One region of the Geobacillus stearothermophilus ATCC 12980 genome, then DNA from elsewhere that is predicted to be linked to it. Evidence: predicted binding sites of a transcription regulator. Region 1 holds the regulator's gene; each other region holds the start of a gene.

Region 1 (2,201 bases):
CGCTAAAATAAGCAGCGCCAAATACGCATACTTGCGGATGCGAACAAGAAGCTGCGGCGTAATAAGCCCTAAGCGGGTGAAAAACAGGACAACAATCGGCAGCTGAAACACGATGCCAAACGGCAGCACGAGCTGCAGCAAAAACTGAAAATATTCATTAATGCCGATCATCTGTTGAATGCCGAGCCGTTCCGCCAGCTGATTCATAAACCGGACGACAAATGGAAACAAGACGAAATACGCAAAACCAACCCCGGCTAAAAATAGAATGATCGATGCTGGAATGTAGCTGAGCGTTGCTTTCCGCTCTTTTTCATACAGCCCCGGACTGACAAACGCCCAAATTTGATACAACAGCACCGGAGCAGTCAGTACAGCGGCGATGACAAAGGCAAACTGAAAATACACTTTAATCGGATCGGTGAGGCGGAACGCGTTCATCGTCAGCTGTTTCGCTTCCGCAGTGTGCTGCAAATACACAATGACGTCATCGACAAAAAAGAAGCTGGCTACAAGCGCCGCAACGAAAAAGAGAAGCACGATGATCAGCCGTTTCCGCAGCTCTCCGAGGTGTTCATACACGGACATTTCTTTGTCATTCATCGTTTCCCCATCCTGCCTTGTCATCGGTCGGTTTTCGTTTCTTCGTCATCAGCGAGCCCTTTTGTGGCGTCTTTAAACTCGCGAAGCGACTGGCCGAACGACCGCCCCAACTCCGGCAGCTTTTTCGTGCCAAACAGCAACAAAATGACAAGAACGAGCAACAAATATTTCATGTGTTGTTCTCTCCTTTTTACGATGGCGATGGATAGTTTTTCAAAAAATAGACGAGCGACTGCAGCTCAATGGCTAAATCGATATGATGGACACGAATATGGTTCGGCACGTTCAACCGCGCCGGAGTAAAGTTTAAAATGCCTTTAATTCCTTGCGCGACAAGGCGGTCGGTCAGCGCTTGAGCCGCGGCGGCCGGCACGGTTAAAATCGCGATCGGAATGTCGCCGCGAAGCCGCTCCTCCAGCTCATCGAGATGATAGACCGGCACCCCGCCGACTGTCGTTCCGACCTTCCGTTCATCGACATCAAACGCCATGACAATTTTCGTGTTGTTATTTTTCGAAAAGTTGTAGTTTAAAAAGGCGGTGCCTAAATTGCCGACGCCAAACAAGGCGACTTCGGTCACCTCATCCTCTTCAAGCGTCTGGCGGAAAAACGACAACAAATAATTGACATTATACCCGTATCCCTTTTTGCCAAGCGCGCCAAAATACGAAAAGTCGCGGCGAATTGTCGCCGGATCGACTTTCACCGCCTCGCTCAGCTCGGCGGAGGACACGCGCTGCTTCCCTGAGGCATGTAAATTTTTCAAAAACCGATAGTATAACGGCAGACGCTTGGCAGTCGCCTGCGGGATTTTCGGTTGTTCGTTGCTCATCGTTTCATCCCCCAGCTAATCGGTTTTCCGTCGATAATGGCCGGACTTCCCGCCCGTTTTTTCGACCAAATACGTTGGACCGATCGTCATTCCTTTATCGAGCGATTTGCACATGTCGTACACAGTCAATGCGCATACCGAAGCCGCCGTCAGCGCTTCCATCTCCACTCCTGTGCTCCCTTTCGTTTTGACCGTCACGGTAATCACAAGTTTATACGCTTCCGCCTCTTTTTCCCAAGCAAAGGCAATATCGACGCCTTTTAACATAAGCGGATGGCACATCGGAATAAGATCGGCCGTTTTTTTCGCCGCCATGACCCCGGCCACCTGGGCTACCGCCAGCACATCACCTTTCTCAATGGCATTGTTCGTCATCTTTTCGTAAATCTCTTCATTGACGGTGACGCTCGTTCTCGCCACCGCTATCCTGATCGTATCTTCCTTGTTCGTAATGTCGACCATTTTCGCCCGGCCTTGTTCATTGAAATGCGTAAACGATGACAAGACAATCTCCTCCATTTATCACTATACACCATTTTTCGTTATCTGTCTTTGACCGTTTTCGCGACTTACGTTAAACTATTCGCGAGGTGACGGACATGATCATTTTGCAAGTGAATGGACTCACGAAATATTTTGGCGCTGACCTTATTTTATCGAATATAAAACTAGAAATACAGTCCCGCGCCCGCATTGCTCTTGTCGGCCGCAACGGCGCAGGCAAATCGACGCTGCTGAAGATCATCGCCGGCGAACTTTCTTCCGA
Region 2 (2,201 bases), 190 kb from region 1:
GGAGCTGAACTTGCTTGCGGGAGTCGTGACATTTTTTACGTTCCGAAATGAAGGGCTGCTGAGGGCGAAACGGTTTATTATTGATCTATTTTCCGGTCTGATTTTGCCGTTGTCGTTTTACCCGGATTGGGCGCAACAGCTCATGGCGTATATGCCGTTTCAAGCCATCAGCTACATTCCAAGCATGATCATCACAGAAAGTTTTCAAGGAGCTGCTGTCCGTGATGGCCTGCTTCTGCAGGCGGCATGGTGCGTGCTGTTATGGTTTCCGATTGTGCTGTTATGGCGGGTGGCGAAAAAACGGCTCGTTGTGCAAGGGGGGTAGACTTTGTTTTACGTATCGGTTTTTTTTCAATATATGGCCCAGTACATGAAGACAAAATGGCAATACCGCGCGGATTTGCTGATTGAATGGTTGTCCGACTTCATGGCGCAGGCGGTCAACTTGGTGTTCTTGCTCGTCGTGTTTGGCCATACGACGCTGCTTCACGGTTGGTCGCGCGATGAGATGTTGTTTATTTACGGCTTTTTCCTTGTGCCGTACGCCGTATTTGGCGCCTTTTTTAATCTATGGGATTTCAACGAGCGCTACATTGTTCAGGGAGAAATGGATCGCGTGTTGACGCGCCCGGTTCACAGCCTGTTCCAGATCATTTTGGAGCGGATGGAGCTCGAATCGTTGCTTGGCGCTGTGCCCGGGCTGATCATTATGCTGTATGCCGGCAGCCGCTTGTCTCTTTCATTTCATTGGTATGATGTCTTCGTGTTTATTTTGCTTGTGATTGGCGGTGCATTGATTTACGCCGGCATTTTCATTTCACTGGCGACGATCAGTTTTTTTGCCGACGCCCGCACATCCATCATGCCGATGATGTACAACATCAGCAGCTACGGCCGCTATCCGGTCGATATTTATCACCGCGTCATCCGCTATATATTAACGTGGGTGCTGCCGTTTGCCTTTGTCGGCGTTTATCCAGCTTCGTATTTTCTCCATAAGCAGGAATGGTATGGTTATGCGTTTTTGACCCCGGTTGTCGGCATGTTGTTTTTCATCATCGCCGTGATGCTCTGGAGCGCCGGGGTCAGGAGGTACCGCGGGACGGGGAGCTGAGTGCTCCCGTTGTTTGCCGCGGCGTCTGTCATGAAATGGACAAACAATAGTCAAACAATCGCCACAATCGCGCATGCATTGCGGTGCGCCTTTCGCGTAAAATATTTATATGAAAGTGTTCGCATTATATTGAGGGAGGATGAATGCAATGAAAAACAACGGTGGAGCCCGAGTAGTGGTCATCGGCGCCGGGTTTGTCGGCGCCAGTTATGTGTTTGCCTTAATGAATCAAGGGATTGCCGATGAGATCGTGCTCATCGATGCGAATGAAAGCAAGGCCATAGGCGATGCGATGGACTTCAACCATGGGAAAGTATTTGCGCCGAAGCCGGTTGACATTTGGCACGGCGATTACGATGATTGCCGCGATGCCGATTTGGTTGTCATTTGCGCCGGCGCCAACCAAAAACCGGGCGAGACGCGGCTTGATCTTGTGGACAAAAACATTGCCATTTTCCGCTCGATCGTTGAGTCGGTCATGGCATCCGGATTTCAAGGACTGTTTCTCGTCGCCACCAATCCGGTCGACATTTTAACGTACGCGACGTGGAAATTCAGCGGCCTGCCGCATGAGCGGGTGATCGGTTCGGGGACGATTTTAGATACGGCGCGGTTCCGCTTTTTGTTGGGCGAGTATTTCTCTGTCGCTCCGCAAAATGTTCATGCCTATATTATTGGGGAACACGGCGACACTGAACTCCCGGTCTGGAGCCAGGCTTATATCGGCGTCATGCCGATCCGCAAGCTGGTCGAGTCCAAAGGGGAAGAAGCGCAAAAAGATCTCGAGCGCATTTTTGTCAATGTGCGCGATGCCGCCTACCAAATTATTGAGAAAAAAGGAGCGACGTACTACGGGATTGCGATGGGGCTTGCCCGCGTGACGCGCGCCATTTTGCATAACGAAAACGCTATTTTGACCGTATCAGCCTACCTCGATGGCCTATATGGGGAGCGCGACGTCTACATCGGCGTGCCGGCTGTCATTAACCGCAATGGCATCCGCGAGGTGATCGAAATTGAATTGAATGATGACGAAAAAAATCGATTCCATCATAGCGCAGCTACATTAAAAAGCGTGCTAGCCCGT
Region 3 (2,201 bases), 370 kb from region 1:
AAACGGCGCGGATGTTCAAAAAGAGAAAAGCATCGATGCTCTGTTGACAGCCGCCACACTTTTGTCACATTTCCAAAGGAGAGAACGCCATGGCGAACCATTGGATGAAAGACCGCTTAAAAGCTGTTCCGTTGTTTCGTGAACTGTCCGATTACGAGCTTGATTCGCTGGTTGCCATTTCCCACGTGCGCGTTTACAAGCCGCGGACGTTTGTCTTTATGCAAGGCGACCCGTTAGAACGTGTCTATTTCATTCATTCCGGCACGGTAAAAATTTATAAAACGGACTTCAGCGGGAAAGAACAAATCGTTTCGATTTTGCAGACGGGAGAAATGTTTCCGCATGCCGGCTTTTTCTTAAAAGGCACCTATCCGGCCCACGCCGAAGTGGTCGAGGAAGCGACATTGATCGCGATCCCGATCCACGATTTCGAACAAGTGCTGATGGCGAGCCCTGAACTTTGCATAAAACTGTTCCGCGTCATGGGCGAAAAAATCGTCGACTTGCAAAACCGGCTTGAGGCGCAAGTGCTCCATAATACGTACGAACAAATCGTGCTGCTTTTGTTGCGGCTGACGCGCACGAACGCCGTCAAACAAGGGAAGTGGCACCGTCTCACCGCCCATGTGACGAACCGCGAGCTGGCCAACATGATCGGCACCGCCCGGGAAACGGTCAGCCGGACGTTGAGCCAGCTGAAACGGAAAGGGCTGATTGACGTCGACGAACACGGCTTTTATTTGATTGACCGCGAAGGGCTCGAACAAGAAATCTTTTTCTAACTCCTTTTTCCCCATCGTCCGGTACCGGTCGGGATGCGCAATGGAGCTGATGGGGTTTCCTTTCAAACATTTCGGCAAGCCCATCTTTCTGGAACATGCTATTCCGCCCTTTCAAACGAAAACGAAACCTTTTTTCCAAAGTGGAATATGTCATGTTTCGGCCGAAAGATGTGAGCTATATCACAACATTCCACAGTGAAAATAATTATCATGATAGTCAAAAAGGAGGAAAGCGCATGGGTGTGACGATTGAACTCGATGTGCGCGAAGATTTGCGGCAGAAACGTGAGCCGTTTGAAAAAATTATGAACGCCATCAAACCGCTGCAGCCGGGCGATACGTTCATTTTGCACGCTCCATTCAAGCCGCTGCCGCTGTTTCCGATTATGAAAGCGAAAGGGTTTACGTACGAGGCCGAACAAATCGAAAAAAAACATTGGAAAGTAACGTTTGTGAAGCAGGGGGGATGACCGATGATCCTCGATAACCGCGGACTCGAGCCGCCGCAGCCGATGATGCGGACGCTCGCTGCCCTCGCGAAGCTGAATCCTGGGGAGACGCTGACGATCATTAACGACCGCCGCCCGATGTTTTTGTACGAACAGCTTGACGAGCTCGGCTACCGGCACGAGACGGTCGCACGCGAAGACGGCAGCTTTGAAATCCGCATTACGAAAGGATGAGCAACGTGTTTCCTACTCGCACGGGGACGGAAACAGACGTCCGTCTTCCGTTCTCGTTTATCATGTTCGCCGTGTTGGCGTTCGCCGCATCGCAGCTTATGTTGCTTGGAGCGATTCCCTCACTTAGCAGCGGCGCGTTCCGGCTGCCGTTCGTATGGGCGGCGGCCCACCTGGCGTTGCTTGGCTTTGCATTGATGACGGCCATGGGGGCGATGTACCAGCTCGTTCCGGTCGCCTTTTTGACGCCGATTTGGAGCGAGCGGCTCGGTTTTTGGCAGTTTGCGATCACCGCTCTCGGCATCGTCACCTTTGCCGCCAGTTTAGCGTTTACGCCAAACCAAGCGTTTCTCCCTGGCTTGCTTCTGCTGTTCGGCATCGTGCTGTTTGTCTGGCAAATGGCGATGACATTAAAACAACAAAAAAACAAAACGATCATGACGCTGTTTGTCGCGACTTCCTTGTTGTTTTTGCTGCTGACGGGCGCCGCTGGAGGGCTGCTTGCCTTTCACTTTTTCGCCGCCACAGGCGCCAACAGTCATGAAACGGTGTTCGGCTTGCATGTGCTGTTCGGGCTGTGCGGCTGGTTCACACTTCTCATCATAGGCTTTTCGTACAAAATGGTACCGATGTTCTCGCTCGCCCACGGCTTTTCGCTGCGGCCGGCGCGTTACGTCTATGCGCTGTACATCAGCGGGATTGCGGTGGCGTTCGCCAGCTTATTCTTGCGAAGCCACGC
Region 4 (2,201 bases), 390 kb from region 1:
TCAGGGCTAATAGCAACGACTTTTGTCCCCCGGTAGCGCCCCTCAACGTAAAAATGGGCATCCGGGGTGCGCGTTTGCGGCAAGTTCGATCCCCAGACAATCATGTAGCTCGAGTTAAACCAGTCTGAACTTTCCGGGACGTCCGTCTGTTCCCCCCATATTTGCGGGGAAGCCGGCGGCAAATCAGCATACCAGTCATAAAAGCTGAGCAGCGCCCCGCCAATTAAATTCAAAAAACGGGCTCCTGCCGCATAACTGACCATCGACATCGCCGGAATCGGCGAGAAGCCGAAAATGCGATCCGGCCCGTATTTTTGAATCGTATAAATAAGGGAAGCGGCGATCATCGTATAAACGTCATCCCATTTCGCCCGTACGAATCCTCCTTTTCCACGGGCGCGTTTGTACCGTTTCGCTTTTTCCGGGTCCTCGACAATCGACTTCCACGCAGCCACAGGGTCTCCTTCTTGTTGCAGCGCTTCTTTCCAAAGCCTCAACAGCGCCCCGCGCACATACGGATAGCGAACGCGAAGCGGGCTGTATGTATACCAGGAAAAACTCGCTCCCCTCGGACAGCCGCGCGGCTCATACTCCGGCATATCAGGGCCTGTTGTCGGGTAGTCGGTTTGCTGCGTTTCCCATGCAATAATGCCGTCTTTCACATGCACTTTCCAACTGCACGAGCCTGTGCAATTGACTCCATGGGTTGTACGAACCACTTTATCATGCTGCCAGCGGCGGCGGTATGTTTTCTCTGCGTCCCGTCCGTATGGCGACAACTCGGCGTGGCTAGCGATTTTTTCCGACCGGCCAAAGTATTTCAATTTGCGCAAAAGCGGAGCAGGTTTTTCGTTCATTCCGTTTTGCCACTCCTTTCTCTCCTTTCAATTAAAAAAGCAGCGCCTCTTCATCCGTGCTATGGATGCGGTTGATATGAAGCAGCGTGTGAAAGCGGGTCAACACCTCGCGGTCGATCTGTTCTGGAAGTCGCTTCCTAATTTCAGCAATCAACGTTCTCATCATGTCATGGTCGCGCTTGAGCTGAGCAATCACTTCGGACAGCTCCCCTCTCTCCTTTGCCTTCTCGCGGTAAAAGCCTTCTTCTTCTGCTTCCGCATGGGCGATGATCCGTGTTTCCCAGTGCTCGACAAGGGCATCCGCCACTTCAGCGGCATGCCCACAACGCCCATCGGCATACAATGTTTCCAACAACTCTGTCAGGCGCTTCGCTTCGACAAAGGCGCCATGATGAATAGAACGGTGCGCTTCCAATTTCCGTAGTGACGGCCCACTCATTTCATCATCTCACTTCCTTATTTGCACCGATTTCTCTCACTAAACTATATTTTCCAAACACCTAATCGATTATGCAAAAACGGAAAAAGATGTTCCTTATACTTTAATGTGACGATATTCACATACAGTGATCACATCCGTTGTTTAAAATGTAAGAAAATTAAAAAGGAAGTGGAAAAATGGTTGATCTTCCCATTTGACGAAAGAAGAGGCCATTGTCGTCACCGATGTCGGGCAACACCAAATATGGACAGCCCATCACTATACATTCACAAAACTGCGCACATTTTTAACGTCAGGCGGACTCGGAACGATGGGGTATGGCCTTCCGGCAGCCATTGGCGCTGCTGTCGCCTCGCCAGGCAAGACGGTGATTTACATCAGCGGGGATGGCAGCTTTCAAATGAATGTACAAGAGATAATGACCGCCGTCACCTACAAACTTCCAATTAAAATCGCCGTTTTGAATAATGGCTACTTAGGAATGGTGCGTCAATGGCAGGAACTGTTTTACCAAAAGCGTTATTCAGCAGTGAAGATTACATCCCCCCATTTTGCTAAGCTTGCCGAAGCATACGGAGCCATAGGATATGCGATCGATTCAGAAGAGGAAGCGGAAGATATCATAAAAAAAGCGTTAAAACATGATGGGCCAGTCTTGCTTGATTTCAGTATTGCCGAGGAAGAAAACGTCTATCCGAATCGTTCCCCCCTCCGGGCAAAGCAACAATCAAGCCGTTTTGACCCGTTGACTAATGCAAAAAGCGCCCGCCAACAAACAACCGCGGACGCTTTTTTGATGGAAAGTGATGTGCATCACTTCGTTTTCTCTCAATCTATCCTGAAAACACCATTTAAGACAAAAAACGGAGCCCACCTAGCCTTCGGAATCGGATTCCAAAGGA

The links. Region 1 encodes Rex, which represses fermentation and respiration genes when NADH is low (regulators of the CRP and FNR family bind a similar motif). Its sites were predicted from a motif close to TTGTGAAATATTTCACAA; they were not measured.
Region 2: QSJ10_RS02245 (L-lactate dehydrogenase) is a predicted target of Rex. The motif match lies at 1,222-1,239, and genes of this name have one in related genera.
Region 3: QSJ10_RS03290 (DUF2249 domain-containing protein) is a predicted target of Rex. The motif match lies at 951-968, and genes of this name have one in related genera.
Region 4: QSJ10_RS03400 (hemerythrin domain-containing protein) is a predicted target of Rex. The motif match lies at 1,403-1,420, and genes of this name have one in related genera.

Annotation. Positions count from the first base shown of each region.
Region 1 is NZ_CP128494.1:227,135-229,335, reverse strand. It holds gene tatC (twin-arginine translocase subunit TatC) at 1-603, opposite strand, end outside; gene tatA (twin-arginine translocase TatA/TatE family subunit) at 624-776, opposite strand; gene QSJ10_RS01295 (redox-sensing transcriptional repressor Rex) at 794-1,435, opposite strand; gene moaC (cyclic pyranopterin monophosphate synthase MoaC) at 1,451-1,939, opposite strand; gene abc-f (ribosomal protection-like ABC-F family protein) at 2,035-2,201, shown strand, end outside.
Region 2 is NZ_CP128494.1:418,347-420,547, forward strand. It holds gene QSJ10_RS02235 (ABC transporter permease) at 1-325, shown strand, start outside; gene QSJ10_RS02240 (ABC transporter permease) at 329-1,114, shown strand; gene QSJ10_RS02245 (L-lactate dehydrogenase) at 1,263-2,201, shown strand, end outside.
Region 3 is NZ_CP128494.1:599,270-601,470, reverse strand. It holds gene QSJ10_RS03295 (Crp/Fnr family transcriptional regulator) at 90-782, shown strand; gene QSJ10_RS03290 (DUF2249 domain-containing protein) at 1,019-1,252, shown strand; gene QSJ10_RS03285 (DUF2249 domain-containing protein) at 1,256-1,465, shown strand; gene QSJ10_RS03280 (membrane protein) at 1,462-2,201, shown strand, end outside.
Region 4 is NZ_CP128494.1:621,214-623,414, reverse strand. It holds gene QSJ10_RS03405 (nitrate reductase subunit alpha) at 1-857, opposite strand, end outside; gene QSJ10_RS03400 (hemerythrin domain-containing protein) at 889-1,296, opposite strand; partial or broken gene QSJ10_RS03395 (thiamine pyrophosphate-dependent enzyme) at 1,487-2,048, shown strand.